Regions from separate parts of the Geomicrobium sp. JCM 19055 genome, predicted to be linked through region 1. Evidence: riboswitches for the same ligand, from Rfam matches in the RefSeq annotation. Region 1 holds a riboswitch; each other region holds the start of a gene.
The links. Region 1 has a riboswitch for thiamine pyrophosphate ahead of JCM19055_RS07965 (ABC transporter substrate-binding protein). Riboswitches for the same ligand answer to the same signal wherever they lie in the genome.

Region 1 (3,027 bases):
AACAGAACTTAAATGTACAATTATTGGAACGAACGAATCGTTCTGTTGCCTTAACAGAAGCTGGTGAGTATTTGTATGAGCTCTCTGTTCAGATGCTTGCTCGTCTTGAGAAGGAGACTGCAATTTTACAAGAAATTGACCGAGGAGAACGAGGGAAAATAGCGATTGGTTTTGGAGGATCGGTAGTTTTTCAAATTTTGCCACGGGTCTTAACGCTAATAAAAAAAACAATATCCGAAGCTCGAAATTCACGTGTCACAATTAACGACAAAGCAGCAAATTCAAGCGTTATTAACGGGAGACATTGATTTAGCGCTTCTTGTCCCACCTGTAGGTGACGAAGAGTTAAATACGCATCCGTTCTATGAAGAGAAGTTTATCGTCTGCTTACCTAAAAGTCATCCGCTAGCCTCGTCGACTGGACCAATCGCAATGGAAGACGTATCTAATGAGCCGTTAATCATAAGTCCAAGAGAAGCAGGAGAAGGGTACTTTGAAGCGGTGCGTTCTTTATATATCAAATCGAACACTGTCATGAATATCGCACAATATTCAACAGAACAACAAACGATGGTTTCTCTTGTTGCCGCGGAGTTTGGCATTTCGTTTGTACCCGAATCAACATCACATATCCAGCATCATAACGTTGTCTATAAAGAAATTGACATTACTCACTATAAAAAAACTGTTTTAACATGGCATAAACATACGCAAACACCACTCGTTCACGGTGTTGTTGAGTTACTAAAAACATTCAAAGTTTAATTAACTTGGGGATGTTTCGTAACTGTCGTTTCGTGGAAAACAAGTATTAAGAGGTGATTTGAATGAAGAATCGCAAACAAAACGATCCTATTCAATTCCAGAAAAATCGTCCGAAGAAAAACGATGTTGAAGATAACGAGTTTGAAGACCCTGTCCCAGTAGATGAAGTGTATCGTGAAGAGAAAGATCAAAAGGACAAAAAAAGCATCAAAATCATCTTCACGAACCGATCAATAGATTGATAATCTTGAATCGTATGCGGTGTAAGAAAGGCACTGAGTGTGCCTTTCTTTTTTATGCAATCAGTTTGTACACGGCAAACGGTTGTGTTTTAATAAAGTTAGAAAAGTTCAATCTTTCACTGGGGGAGCCAACTGTAGGCTGAGAAAAGCAAAGCTTTGACCCTTAGAACCTGATCTGGTTGAACCCAGCGTAGGGAAGTGAGTTGTTTTTACATAACCCGTTTACGTAAATCCACTTCTTTCTTACGACAAGAAGTGGATTTTTTATTATTTAATAAGGGAGTAATGAAAGATGCAAAAGATTTCAGTAGGGCTTGAATGGTTCATGAACCAGATCACATTCCGTTGATGATCGGAATGGAAAAAGGATGGTTTGCGAACGAAGGCATAGATGTGACGATGATTGAACCAGAAGATCATTTCGATGCGATTGATGAAATTAAAGCAGGTAAGATGGATATTGCAATTACAGAACCGTTACACCTCGTCGAAGACCGTGCAGCTGGCGAACCGGTGCTAGGTTTTGCAAGATTTCTACATACCAATGGCGGTGTGATGTATAACAAAGCAAAAGGGATTAAACGCCCAGTCGATCTAATTGGAAAGAGAATCCAATACCAGGCGCACCAGGGTTAGGTGGGCTTGCGATTGTCAAAACGATGGTTGAACATGACGGTGGAGCGTGTGAGTTGGAACAGTTTAAGCCCGTGAATAACGGCTTTTACCATACGGATGCATTAGTAGAAGATAAGGCCGATGCTGCAACTTTAGTTTTTAGAAATTTTGAAGTGGCAGAAGCGAAGCATCGAGGACTGGATGTTGATTATTTTGCTTTAAAGGACTTTGGAGTTCCTGACTTTTGCCAGCTTATCTTTATTACATCCCCAGAGGTGTTCGAACAACAAAAACATGTGCTCGCGTCATTTATGAAAGTAATTAGAAAGTCAATTGATTATCTTTATGAGAACCCTGATGAAGCGAAAGCAATTTATTATGCATTCACACAAGCTGATGAAAGCGATCCACTTAACCAGTCAATTATGAACGCAACCCTTCCGTGTTTTACGTACGACTTTTCGATGACAGAAGCGTATTATGATGAATTGCAAACGTGGTTGAAGAACTCAGGAAAAATTGCTCAAGTGATTGAGCCTACCAACTATTGGACAAATGAGCTGATTCATACGGTACGTTCAGTTACAACCCGTTAGTCGTTGGCAAAAATTGAGCACAACCCTCAGGGTTGTGCTCAATCGCTTTCATTCACTTTGTAACTTTATTGATCTTCGTCTAGATCATCTAGTGAATCTTCAAGTTCTTGTTCTAGATGCTCATCTTCATCTCGGTCTTCAATTTCAACGTCTTCTGGTAGTACATCTTCAAGTTTGAAGAAAGCTTCATCATAGTCAATGCTCTCTTCAAATTCCAATACGTCTAATCCGATGCGGAACGGGTTGTCTTCATGTTCATTATCCATCTTCACAATTTCGTACGTCTCTTGTTCAATCCAATAATGGCGAACTTCGACGTCATCGCTAAATGTAATGTGGTAACTCATGAACCCGTTGACTTCTTCTTCACCGACTAGTTCTACTTCATAGTCTTCAAGGAATTGCTCAAATTGATTTGCCATTGGATTGACGTCTGCAGGGTCATCTTCAATCTCAAATTGTTCAACGCGGTAAGCAACGTCATCACCTTCTGTGTAGAACAACGTATACTCACTGTCTCCAGCTGTATATTCAGTCGGTTCTCCGTCGACCATCGTTTCATTTCGAGTGCTAACGGTTCCGTCTTCATGACTGTAGGAGTACTCAACGAATTCCCGCTCTTCAGCTTCACCGTCTTCTTCTTCGGGAATGTCTTCATCAACACTAGCGTCAATCCCCATCGTCATAACTGAGTGCATGGAAAAACTTTGACGCTCTTCTTCTGCAGCAATTGCAGCTTCAATAATTTCTTCTGCTGTTTGGTGATGATCTGAACTGTCTTCTGGTTCATCTGCGTCTGCGACTTCTTC
Region 2 (3,027 bases), on a different contig from region 1:
TTCCGAAACGTAGGGAATAACGATGGAAGGGGAATCAGTGATGAGTGAAACTTCTACTGAAAAGCGTGAGGAAGTAGCAAAGATCCCGTCTTGGCGTGTAATTGTTGGCTTTAGCTTACAAGCGTTTGCGTGGTGATGGCCTTTATCATGATCGATCCTTTGTTTGAAGAATATGAAATCTTTTTCTATCTGTTTATACAATTCGCGTTTGTAATTCCGGTATGGTTTTTAGGAACTGGTGTGCGAAACGGATTTCGTAATCTTAAACAACGATTGTGGTATCATACTCGGATTTTCTTTTATTTTGCTCTATTTATACCGTTTTCTATGGGTGGGTTCATGTGGCTATTTGATTCTCAAGAGAATGCCTTAAGTCACGGTGATGAGCTTTATATGATGTTGTACGCGAATGACTCATTCATGTGGCTGATCGTTATTCTGTTTATCGTTTTTATTCTTTCAGTGGCGCCACTTCTGTCTGGTGAAGGTATAAAACAAAAACGTGTGCTTATTCCCTTCTTTACGAGCTTACTGATGTTGCCTCTGTTGATTTTTATATCGTGGGATCATGTTCGCGTGATTGATCATGATGGCGTGTCGATCGTATCATTCGGGGAACGGCAAGAAGCAACTTGAAGAAGTGGATCATGTCGTTGTTGAACCTTTTATCCGGAGAAATCCAGGTACGACGAATGTGCCCCCTTCGAGAACAGCATTATTTGCCATCCATGTTGTGGAGCAATCAGGAGACGTGTACACGTTTGATAACTTTGGCTTTAACAATGATAAGATGAGTCAAGCCTTAGAAGTTAGGAGCCACGTTGTAGGTAAGGGAGTTCCGTTCTTCATTCAACAACCAACGGAAGATCAATGGAGCTTTATGGTCATTGAATTGGAAAACGAAGACGTTGATGAAGAGATGTTCCAGCAACTATTCACACCTTATCCACAATAATCAATAAGAAGTTGCACCTCTTCGGATAAATTCTGATTTGACTTATTATTCAATCCATTCTATACTTATGCCAGAATTAAATAACCTTAACTAGGGGAGCCCAATGAGCTGGGCTGAGAGGGAAGCGCAATGAAGCTTCTTGACTCTTTGGACCTGATCTGGATCATGCCAGCGTAGGGAAGTTATCTATGAGTCATTACTTCTTGTATGGATAAACCAGGTCGATTTATTGCGGCCTGGTTTTTTTGTATGCTCTTGATCTCGTCCTTTAGGAATTAGTTTGAAGGAGAGGCTTAAATGACAAAAAGTGTGCAGCAAGAAAACATTGAAATGTTGTCTAGTTTTGAAGGAAGTAAGAAGGTGTATATTCAAGGTTCCCGTCCTGACATTCAAGTGCCGATGAGACAAATTTCGTTAAGTCCAACCATTCATGAAGACGGCAGGGAAACGCACAATGAACCCCTCCTCGTCTACGATACGAGTGGACCATATACGGACGAAAACGCTCATATTCAGTTAACAGAAGGGCTGCCAGCTATACGGGAAAATTGGATCGTAGAAAGAAAGGATACACAAGAGTATGAGGGACGCCAAGTAAAGCCTGAAGACAATGGCGTTCGTAGTGAATCATCGACGCATGATCAACAACAAGTAGAGTTCCGACGTACCGTTCGTAAAGCACTACCAGGTCAATGTGTGACCCAACTTCATTATGCCAAAAAAAGGCATTATCACGCCTGAGATGGAGTTCATTGCCATTCGTGAACAGATGGAACCGGAGTTTGTTCGTGAAGAAGTTGCCAAGGGGCGGGCGATTATCCCGTTGAACATTAATCATGTGGAAAGTGAGCCGATGATTATTGGTCGTAACTTTCACGTCAAAATCAATGCGAACATTGGTAACTCTGCAGTTTCGTCTTCAATTGAACATGAAGTAGAGAAGATGACGTGGGCAACCCGTTTTGGTGCAGATAACATTATGGACCTTTCAACCGGAAAGAACATTCATCGAACGCGGGAGTGGATTATTCGTAACTCCGTTGTTCCAGTTGGGACGGTTCCGATTTATCAGGCACTTGAGAAAGTAAACGGTGTCGCTCAAGATCTGACTTGGGACGTTTATCGGGATACGCTCATTGAGCAAGCGGAGCAAGGGGTTGATTATTTTACGATTCATGCGGGCGTTTTATTGCGGTATGTTCCGTTAACGGCGAATCGATTAACGGGCATTGTTTCTAGAGGTGGATCGATTATGGCGCAATGGTGCCTTGCTCATCATGAGGAAAGTTTCTTGTATACGCATTTTGATGAGATTTGTGAGATATTACGTGCCTACGACATTTGTATTTCCCTTGGTGATGGCTTGCGTCCAGGATCGATTGCAGATGCGAATGACGAAGCTCAGTTCGCTGAACTTGATACGTTAGGTGAATTAACGAAGCGAGCGTGGCAATACGATGTACAAGTGATGGTTGAAGGACCTGGTCACGTGCCGATGCATCTGATTAAAGAAAATATGGATAAGCAGTTAGAAGTGTGTGACGAAGCCCCATTCTACACGTTAGGTCCGTTAACGACAGATGTTGCCCCAGGTTACGACCACATTACGTCTGCGATCGGTGCAGCGATGATTGGATGGTATGGTACAGCGATGCTTTGCTATGTGACCCCTAAAGAGCATTTAGGGCTACCTAATCGTGACGACGTTCGAGAAGGTGTGATTACGTATAAAATTGCCGCACATGCCGCAGACCTTGCTAAAGGTCATCCGGGAGCTAGAAAACGAGACGATGCCTTATCGAGAGCGCGGTTTGAATTTCGCTGGCGCGATCAATTCCACCTTTCGTTAGATCCAGATCGGGCGATGGCGTATCATGATGAAACGTTGCCAGCTGAAGGAGCAAAGACAGCTCACTTTTGTTCAATGTGCGGTCCGAAATTTTGCAGTATGCGAATTTCACATGATATTCGCAAGCTTACCGCGTCACAGTCTGAAGAGATTCAGACCGGCTTAAAAGAAAAGGCAAATGAGTTTGTTGATGCTGGTGCGAAGTTGTACCGATAATCGGAGG
Region 3 (3,027 bases), on a different contig from region 1:
CGGACAGTTTCACATCGTCACTTGCAGACCACGTATAGTGACCGTCAGCAACTTTTCCTGCACGCAACGTCTCACGAATTTCACCGAGCATCTTTTCGTCACCATACACAACGCCTGGGAAGTTCATCACTTCACCGAGTGCAACCATATCGTCTCCCCACGTAAACGCTTCGGCAACTTCATTCGGTCCAATCTCAGCACCGTTTGTCTCAAACTCCGGACCTGTTGATGGAACGCAAGAAGCGACTTGCATGTATGCGGCCATTGGCGTTTGTCTTGCTTCTTCGAGCATTAACTTTAATCCTTCAAGTCCGAGTACATTCGTAATCTCATGGGCATCAAAGAATCCACCCGTTGTCCCTTTTGATAAGACGGCACGCGCAAACTGCGTAGGTGTAATCTGACTGCTTTCAATATGACAATGTCCATCTAAAAACCCTGGAGATAAGTATTTTCCTTGCGCATCGATGACGAGCGTATCGTCACCGATCGTATGTGAAGCGTCTTTTCCTACATAGGCAATTCGTGATTGATGAACAGCAACATCTCTCCCTTCAAGTAGCTCACCTGTCGTTACACTAACAAGTGTTGCATTTTGAATGACGAGCGTTGCTTTCATTTCCCCTCTAGCTGTTTGATTTAACTCGACAAGGCACTCTTCTTGCTTCTGGCGTTGATACATTCCTATTCCTCCTCATAATCTATAGAATAAACTTCAATTGTTTTACGTTGCTAGTTGTTGACGTACCTGCTCTACAGAAAATGTCATCACCCATTCTTTAATCTCTCGTTTATGAATAACAAACGTCGATAACGAATAATGCATCGGTCGTAATGCACGATAAAAAGCCATCGATGGGTTTTCAACAAGGCTTCTACGATAAACGATTGATAACCTTGTGCATAAAAATCCTCCATCGCTCGTTTCATCAATGCCTTACCAATTCCTTTTCGCTGTACGCCTTCCAATAAGTATAAAGCATAAACTTGTGCATGTGCTTGAACGTTTTTACTTCTTCCGATTGAAATGAATCCGATAATATTATTTTGATCATTACTTGCAACATAGGTCATTTCCATCCCTGCGTTAATTCTGCTTTCCATAGTGTTGCCCTCTCATCTACTTGTAAGCTATTAAGAAAAGAAGTAGGCACGATTCCTGGGTAGGTCGTTTTCCAACTACTTACATGGACATGCGCGACCTGTTTTACGTCTTCTAGCTTAATTTCTCGAATGTGTACGTTCATTTATTTTAGACAGTCCCTTCTCATTATGTGCTCTACGAAAAAGATCATTCATCTTTATAAAAGCTCTACACAGCAAAACGATATTGGTTTTTTTTGTATCTTTAGTCTATAATAAAAATGAAAATTGTAAATCAAACCACTAGAGGTGTCGCAAGACTGAGAGGGGCTCTTATTGCCCTAACTCTTCGAACCTGACCTGGATCATACCAGCGTAGGGAAGTGGGAACGGTCCTTCTTATCACTTGTTTTATTGGGACCTGTCTACCTACATCCCCCTGTGGCAAAAACAGAAAGGGGATATTTTTGTGCAAACAAGAACATTAATCATGGTCGAAATTGCTCTGATGACTGCATTAGCACTTATACTTGATCGTATTGAATTTAGCGGTCCATGGGTAATGGGAGGATCGATAACACTTGTGATGTTACCGATTTTTGTTATGGCATTTCGTCGAGGCGTTAAAGTCGGTGTAGCAACCGGATTACTTGTCGGGACGCTAAAGCTCGTTCTCGCTCATCGATTCTCCACCCTGTACAGGCGCTATTGGATTACCCCGTTGCCTTTGCAGTCGTTGGACTTGCAGGACTGTTTACACTACGTAATCGTAAAGGGGAACTTGCGATTAAATGGGCAATCGTTGGGCTTTTTGTAGCAAGCTTCTTGCGTCTATTCGTGCACATCATATCAGGGGTGATTTGGTTTGGTGCTTACACACCTGAAGGATGGAACGTTTGGATTTATTCGATCGTATATAACGCATCTTATATTATTCCAGCAACACTTATTACATTTGGAGTCATTTTCTTAATTAGTAAAGCACAACCGAGTTTCTTTAAGAAAGCCTTACCTGCATCTAAAGTAGACAATCCAATTGCTTCTTAATTTTGTCGCTACTCATCGTTGATGAGTAGCTTTTTTTTCGCATGATTTAAGGAAGATCAGGCAAGATAAGCTTGAGATGTAAAGAAAGGAGTCGCTTATGAAAAGGATTCTTTTTGCATTGTGTAGTTTGCTTCTTTTGTTTACGAGTGGCTTCAATGACGTTCAAGCGAAGTCAAAAGAAGAATGGCAAGACTCTGGTGAAATCGTCTGGAATGTTCCAAGTGAAAGAAAATTAATTGCGATTACATTCGACGATGGCCCACACCCTTTGTACACACCGTTAATTATGGATGTACTTAAAAAGCATCATGCAAAAGCAACATTTTTCGTAATCGGTAAACATGCAGAAAGGTATCCAGAGCTTTTACAACGAGGAATCGAAGATGGACACGAAATTGGGAATCATACGTATGAGCATGTCGGTATGCAAGGGATTTCTGATGATCTATTTCTTCAACAACTCGAAAAAACCGAACAAGCCATTATCGCTGCTACAGGAATTCGCCCTGTTTTCTTCCGCTCAGTCGGTGGCTATTATGATGACCGGCTCATCACATTAGCTGCAGATGAAGGATACCGGACGATTATTTGGTCATGGCATCAAGACTCTAGAGATTGGAAACGCCCAGGTGTAGCCAACATCATTAACAACGTTGCTCCTGGCTCTCATCCAGGTGACATCGTCTTGTTCCATGATGCAGGTGGCAACCGATCTGAAACGGTAAAAGCACTCGATAAAATCCTCGATCAATTAGAAAAAGAAGGCTTTGAATTTGTTACTGTAAGCGAGCTGTTGCTTCATAGTGGTTATGAAGGCATTCCTTCTGAACTGATTGGATTGTAATGTTCGTAAACCTACAAATCATTGACTAAACAAAAGCAAACGAGTCATATAGA
Region 4 (3,027 bases), on a different contig from region 1:
GAGTTTGTATGTTTCCAATCGATTTCCTCAAAACATTTAGATGGTTATATTGATGGAAAGTTGATTATTAAAGACTAACTGTTTTTTTTACTTGTTCGCTAAATGTCCCTTATAAAAATTGCCCCTTCATTATTTGCTAATCCCTTAGAATTAAAACTTCCTAACAAAATACATCCAAATAAATTAACAGCTACTATCTTCTTTACGACCTCTATAAACGAAACTTAAATTAATATTCTGTAGCTGTTTTTGATTTAATTTCGGAGGTGTTAAGATTGTCAAATAGTTTGAGTGAATTCATCTATATCAGTTCTTTAATTTTAGCCCTCGTTGTTTTTTTCACTACTATTTATCACAAATAATGCTTATACACTCATTATTTCCGGGATCTCCTTAATGGTTGTAGGTACAGCTATTTTCTTCATCTTCATTTTATCAGCGGGTAGTGCTGACACTTTAGGAATAGGAATGGCTGGTCTAACTGTATGGATTGTATTTTCAATTGTCTCTACTATTGTAATCATTGTCGGTGCCATAAAAAGTAATAAAAGTTCGCATTAGTTACTTATCCTCCTCGGCAGATACCCTTTATAATTATCTTTTCTGAAATTCATGATTGACGTGTAAATACCAAGATGAGCGGGAATGCAGGTTGGACAGGAGGTTTTACACATGAAAGGCATTGGAATTAATCATTACGGAGATGAACGTGAACTTACCGTCGTTGATCTACCTGACGTTACAATAGGCGCAAATGATGTGCGCATCTCGCTACGAGCAAGTGGCGTGAACCCGATCGATTATAAATTACGTGAAGGTTACTTGAAAGACGCGTTGAATTTCCAACCACCACTTATTCTCGGTTGGGATGGCGCTGGAGTTATTACGGAAATTGGAGCTTCTGTTGATACATTTTCAGAAGGAGATGCGGTTTACTTCCGTCCAGAGCTCACTGAGTACGGGACGTATGCGGAAGAAATCGTTGTCGATTCTTCACTCGTACAACCAAAGCCAGAAGAACTTTCTTTTGAACAAGCAGCTTCTCTACCACTCGTTGGCTTAACGAGTGTGGAAGGGTTAATTGATGTTGCCAACGTTCAAGCTGGACAACGCGTGTTGATCTTAGGAGGAAGTGGCGGTGTTGGTACCGTCGCCATTCAAATGGCTAAAGCGCTCGGCGCACACGTCACAACGACATCAAGCTTTAAGAATCGTGAATTTGCGAGCGCTCGTGGTGCAGATGAAGTCGTTGCCTATGATGAAAATGAAGTCATTCAAGGAGAATTCGATGTATTGTTCGATGCGGTTGGTGGTGCTCCTTATCACAAAGCGATTTCCCATGTGAAAAATGGCGGTATTGCTGTAAGCATCGCAGGTGGCGGTAGCCAAAACGATGACGTGAAGAAAATTGAAACAGAGAAACTAATTCAAGTTCATAATATCTTTATGAATCCGACTCCGAATAAGATGAAACGTCTTCATGAATTCGTAACGAAAAAAGACGTCTATCCGGTTCTCTCGCACACGTATCCGATGACAGTTGATGGTGCTAAGAACGCGCATCTTGACAGTGCTACGGAACGTACGACAGGGAAAATTGTCTTAGTGCGTGAACAAGACGCACCCATAGAGTAAATGAAACGAGAGCCGAGTGGCTCTCGTTTTTTACGTTCTTGACGAGGTCAAAACGCATTGCTATGATGACAATACAATAACTATACAAAAAACTACTAGGGGTGCCCTTATGTTATGGGCTGAGATGAGTGAAGACTCAAACTCTTGAACCTGATCTGGTTTATACCAGCGGAGGAAAGTAGATGATGCAGTGTTTTGTTTGAGTTCGCAACAAGACAATTCTGCCGTCCTTTTCTCAAAGGGCGGCTTTTTTTGTATTGAGGAGTTGAAAATCACCATGAAATGGCATCTGATTACAGATGAACAAATCCCCTTCCATATTCAAGTACGTACGCTCAAACAATGCGCGAAAGAAGTTGAACTTCTTCACGTTCGCAATCAACATGCATCACTACAACGGTTACGCCAACAAATTGAACACTTATTACGTCTTGGATTTACGAAGCAACAACTGATCTTAAACTACCATACAGAAGCGGCAATCGCTTGGGGGTTAGGTGGCATACATCTTAAAGAAACACAGCTTGACCAGTTACATGATTTAAAAAAAGCACACCCAACCATGACAATTGGTGCTTCAGTCCATGATTTAGATGCCGCGCAATACTGCGAAGATCAAGGGGCTGATTATGTATACGCAGGGCATATTTTTGATACACCTAGCAAACAAGACACACCTGGACGAGGGCTAGATTTTTTACAAAACATTGCATCCAATGGATTGGTGCCCGTTTACGCGATTGGAGGCGTGACGACTCATAACGCCACTCAATGCCTTGAAGCAGGTGCACATGGGGTTGCAGTCATGTCTGCAATCTGGCAATCAAATTCTCCAAAAACAACTGCACGTCAATTTACGAAAGGTGATCAATAATGAACCAACGATCGTATGACGTCATCATTATTGGAGCTGGGATTGTCGGTCTTTGCACAGCATTTTATAGTGCCAAGGCTGGTTTACGCGTCGCAGTTCTAGATCGCTCCACCCCAGGCAGCGGAACAACGTCGAAGGCAGCAGGCATGCTCGGTATTCAAGCTGAATTTCGTTCGCCGAATCCGCTCTATCATTTGGCTAAAGAAAGCATCGCACTTTATAAGACACTTACCAATGAGCTTCTAGAATATCAGACGACCTCTCTTGATTGGACTTCTTCTGGTGCCATTAAACTTGCGTTCACGCATTCTGAGCACAAACAATTGTCTGATATTCAACCTTGGCAAGTGCAACATGGTGATCGTGCTGAATTGCTAGACCGACAGTCTCTGCAAATTCTTGCACCTGCCGTCACTAAAGAAGCTTGTGCAGGTTTGTATTTCCCAAATGAAGTTCACGTTCAGCCGAAACAGGTCGCACGAGCCTTTGAACACTCATTATATGAATTAGGTGTAGAC

Region 2: it holds a riboswitch for thiamine pyrophosphate, as region 1 does, so the genes downstream of both, thiC (phosphomethylpyrimidine synthase ThiC) here and JCM19055_RS07965 (ABC transporter substrate-binding protein) in region 1, are expected to answer to the same signal.
Region 3: it holds a riboswitch for thiamine pyrophosphate, as region 1 does, so the genes downstream of both, thiT (energy-coupled thiamine transporter ThiT) here and JCM19055_RS07965 (ABC transporter substrate-binding protein) in region 1, are expected to answer to the same signal.
Region 4: it holds a riboswitch for thiamine pyrophosphate, as region 1 does, so the genes downstream of both, JCM19055_RS16895 (thiamine phosphate synthase) here and JCM19055_RS07965 (ABC transporter substrate-binding protein) in region 1, are expected to answer to the same signal.

The regions. Positions count from the first base shown of each region.
Region 1 covers NZ_BAXL01000007.1:111,181-114,207, forward strand. Annotated here, with positions in the region: gene JCM19055_RS23265 (LysR family transcriptional regulator) at 1-308, shown strand, start outside; gene JCM19055_RS23270 (LysR family substrate-binding domain-containing protein) at 253-765, shown strand; gene JCM19055_RS07960 (hypothetical protein) at 828-1,007, shown strand; TPP riboswitch at 1,119-1,221, shown strand; partial or broken gene JCM19055_RS07965 (ABC transporter substrate-binding protein) at 1,300-2,218, shown strand; gene JCM19055_RS07970 (hypothetical protein) at 2,284-3,027, opposite strand, start outside.
Region 2 covers NZ_BAXL01000025.1:56,894-59,920, reverse strand. Annotated here, with positions in the region: gene JCM19055_RS19220 (hypothetical protein) at 148-636, shown strand; gene JCM19055_RS19215 (hypothetical protein) at 590-955, shown strand; TPP riboswitch at 1,038-1,152, shown strand; partial or broken gene thiC (phosphomethylpyrimidine synthase ThiC) at 1,253-3,020, shown strand.
Region 3 covers NZ_BAXL01000011.1:52,486-55,512, reverse strand. Annotated here, with positions in the region: partial or broken gene ade (adenine deaminase) at 1-682, opposite strand, end outside; gene JCM19055_RS23650 (GNAT family N-acetyltransferase) at 769-1,104, opposite strand; TPP riboswitch at 1,379-1,482, shown strand; partial or broken gene thiT (energy-coupled thiamine transporter ThiT) at 1,574-2,130, shown strand; gene JCM19055_RS10850 (polysaccharide deacetylase family protein) at 2,228-2,974, shown strand; gene JCM19055_RS10845 (LysR family transcriptional regulator) at 3,019-3,027, opposite strand, start outside.
Region 4 covers NZ_BAXL01000020.1:29,150-32,176, reverse strand. Annotated here, with positions in the region: gene JCM19055_RS16905 (hypothetical protein) at 1-78, shown strand, start outside; gene JCM19055_RS30185 (hypothetical protein) at 366-536, opposite strand; gene JCM19055_RS16900 (NADP-dependent oxidoreductase) at 673-1,635, shown strand; TPP riboswitch at 1,723-1,829, shown strand; gene JCM19055_RS16895 (thiamine phosphate synthase) at 1,913-2,509, shown strand; gene thiO (glycine oxidase ThiO) at 2,509-3,027, shown strand, end outside.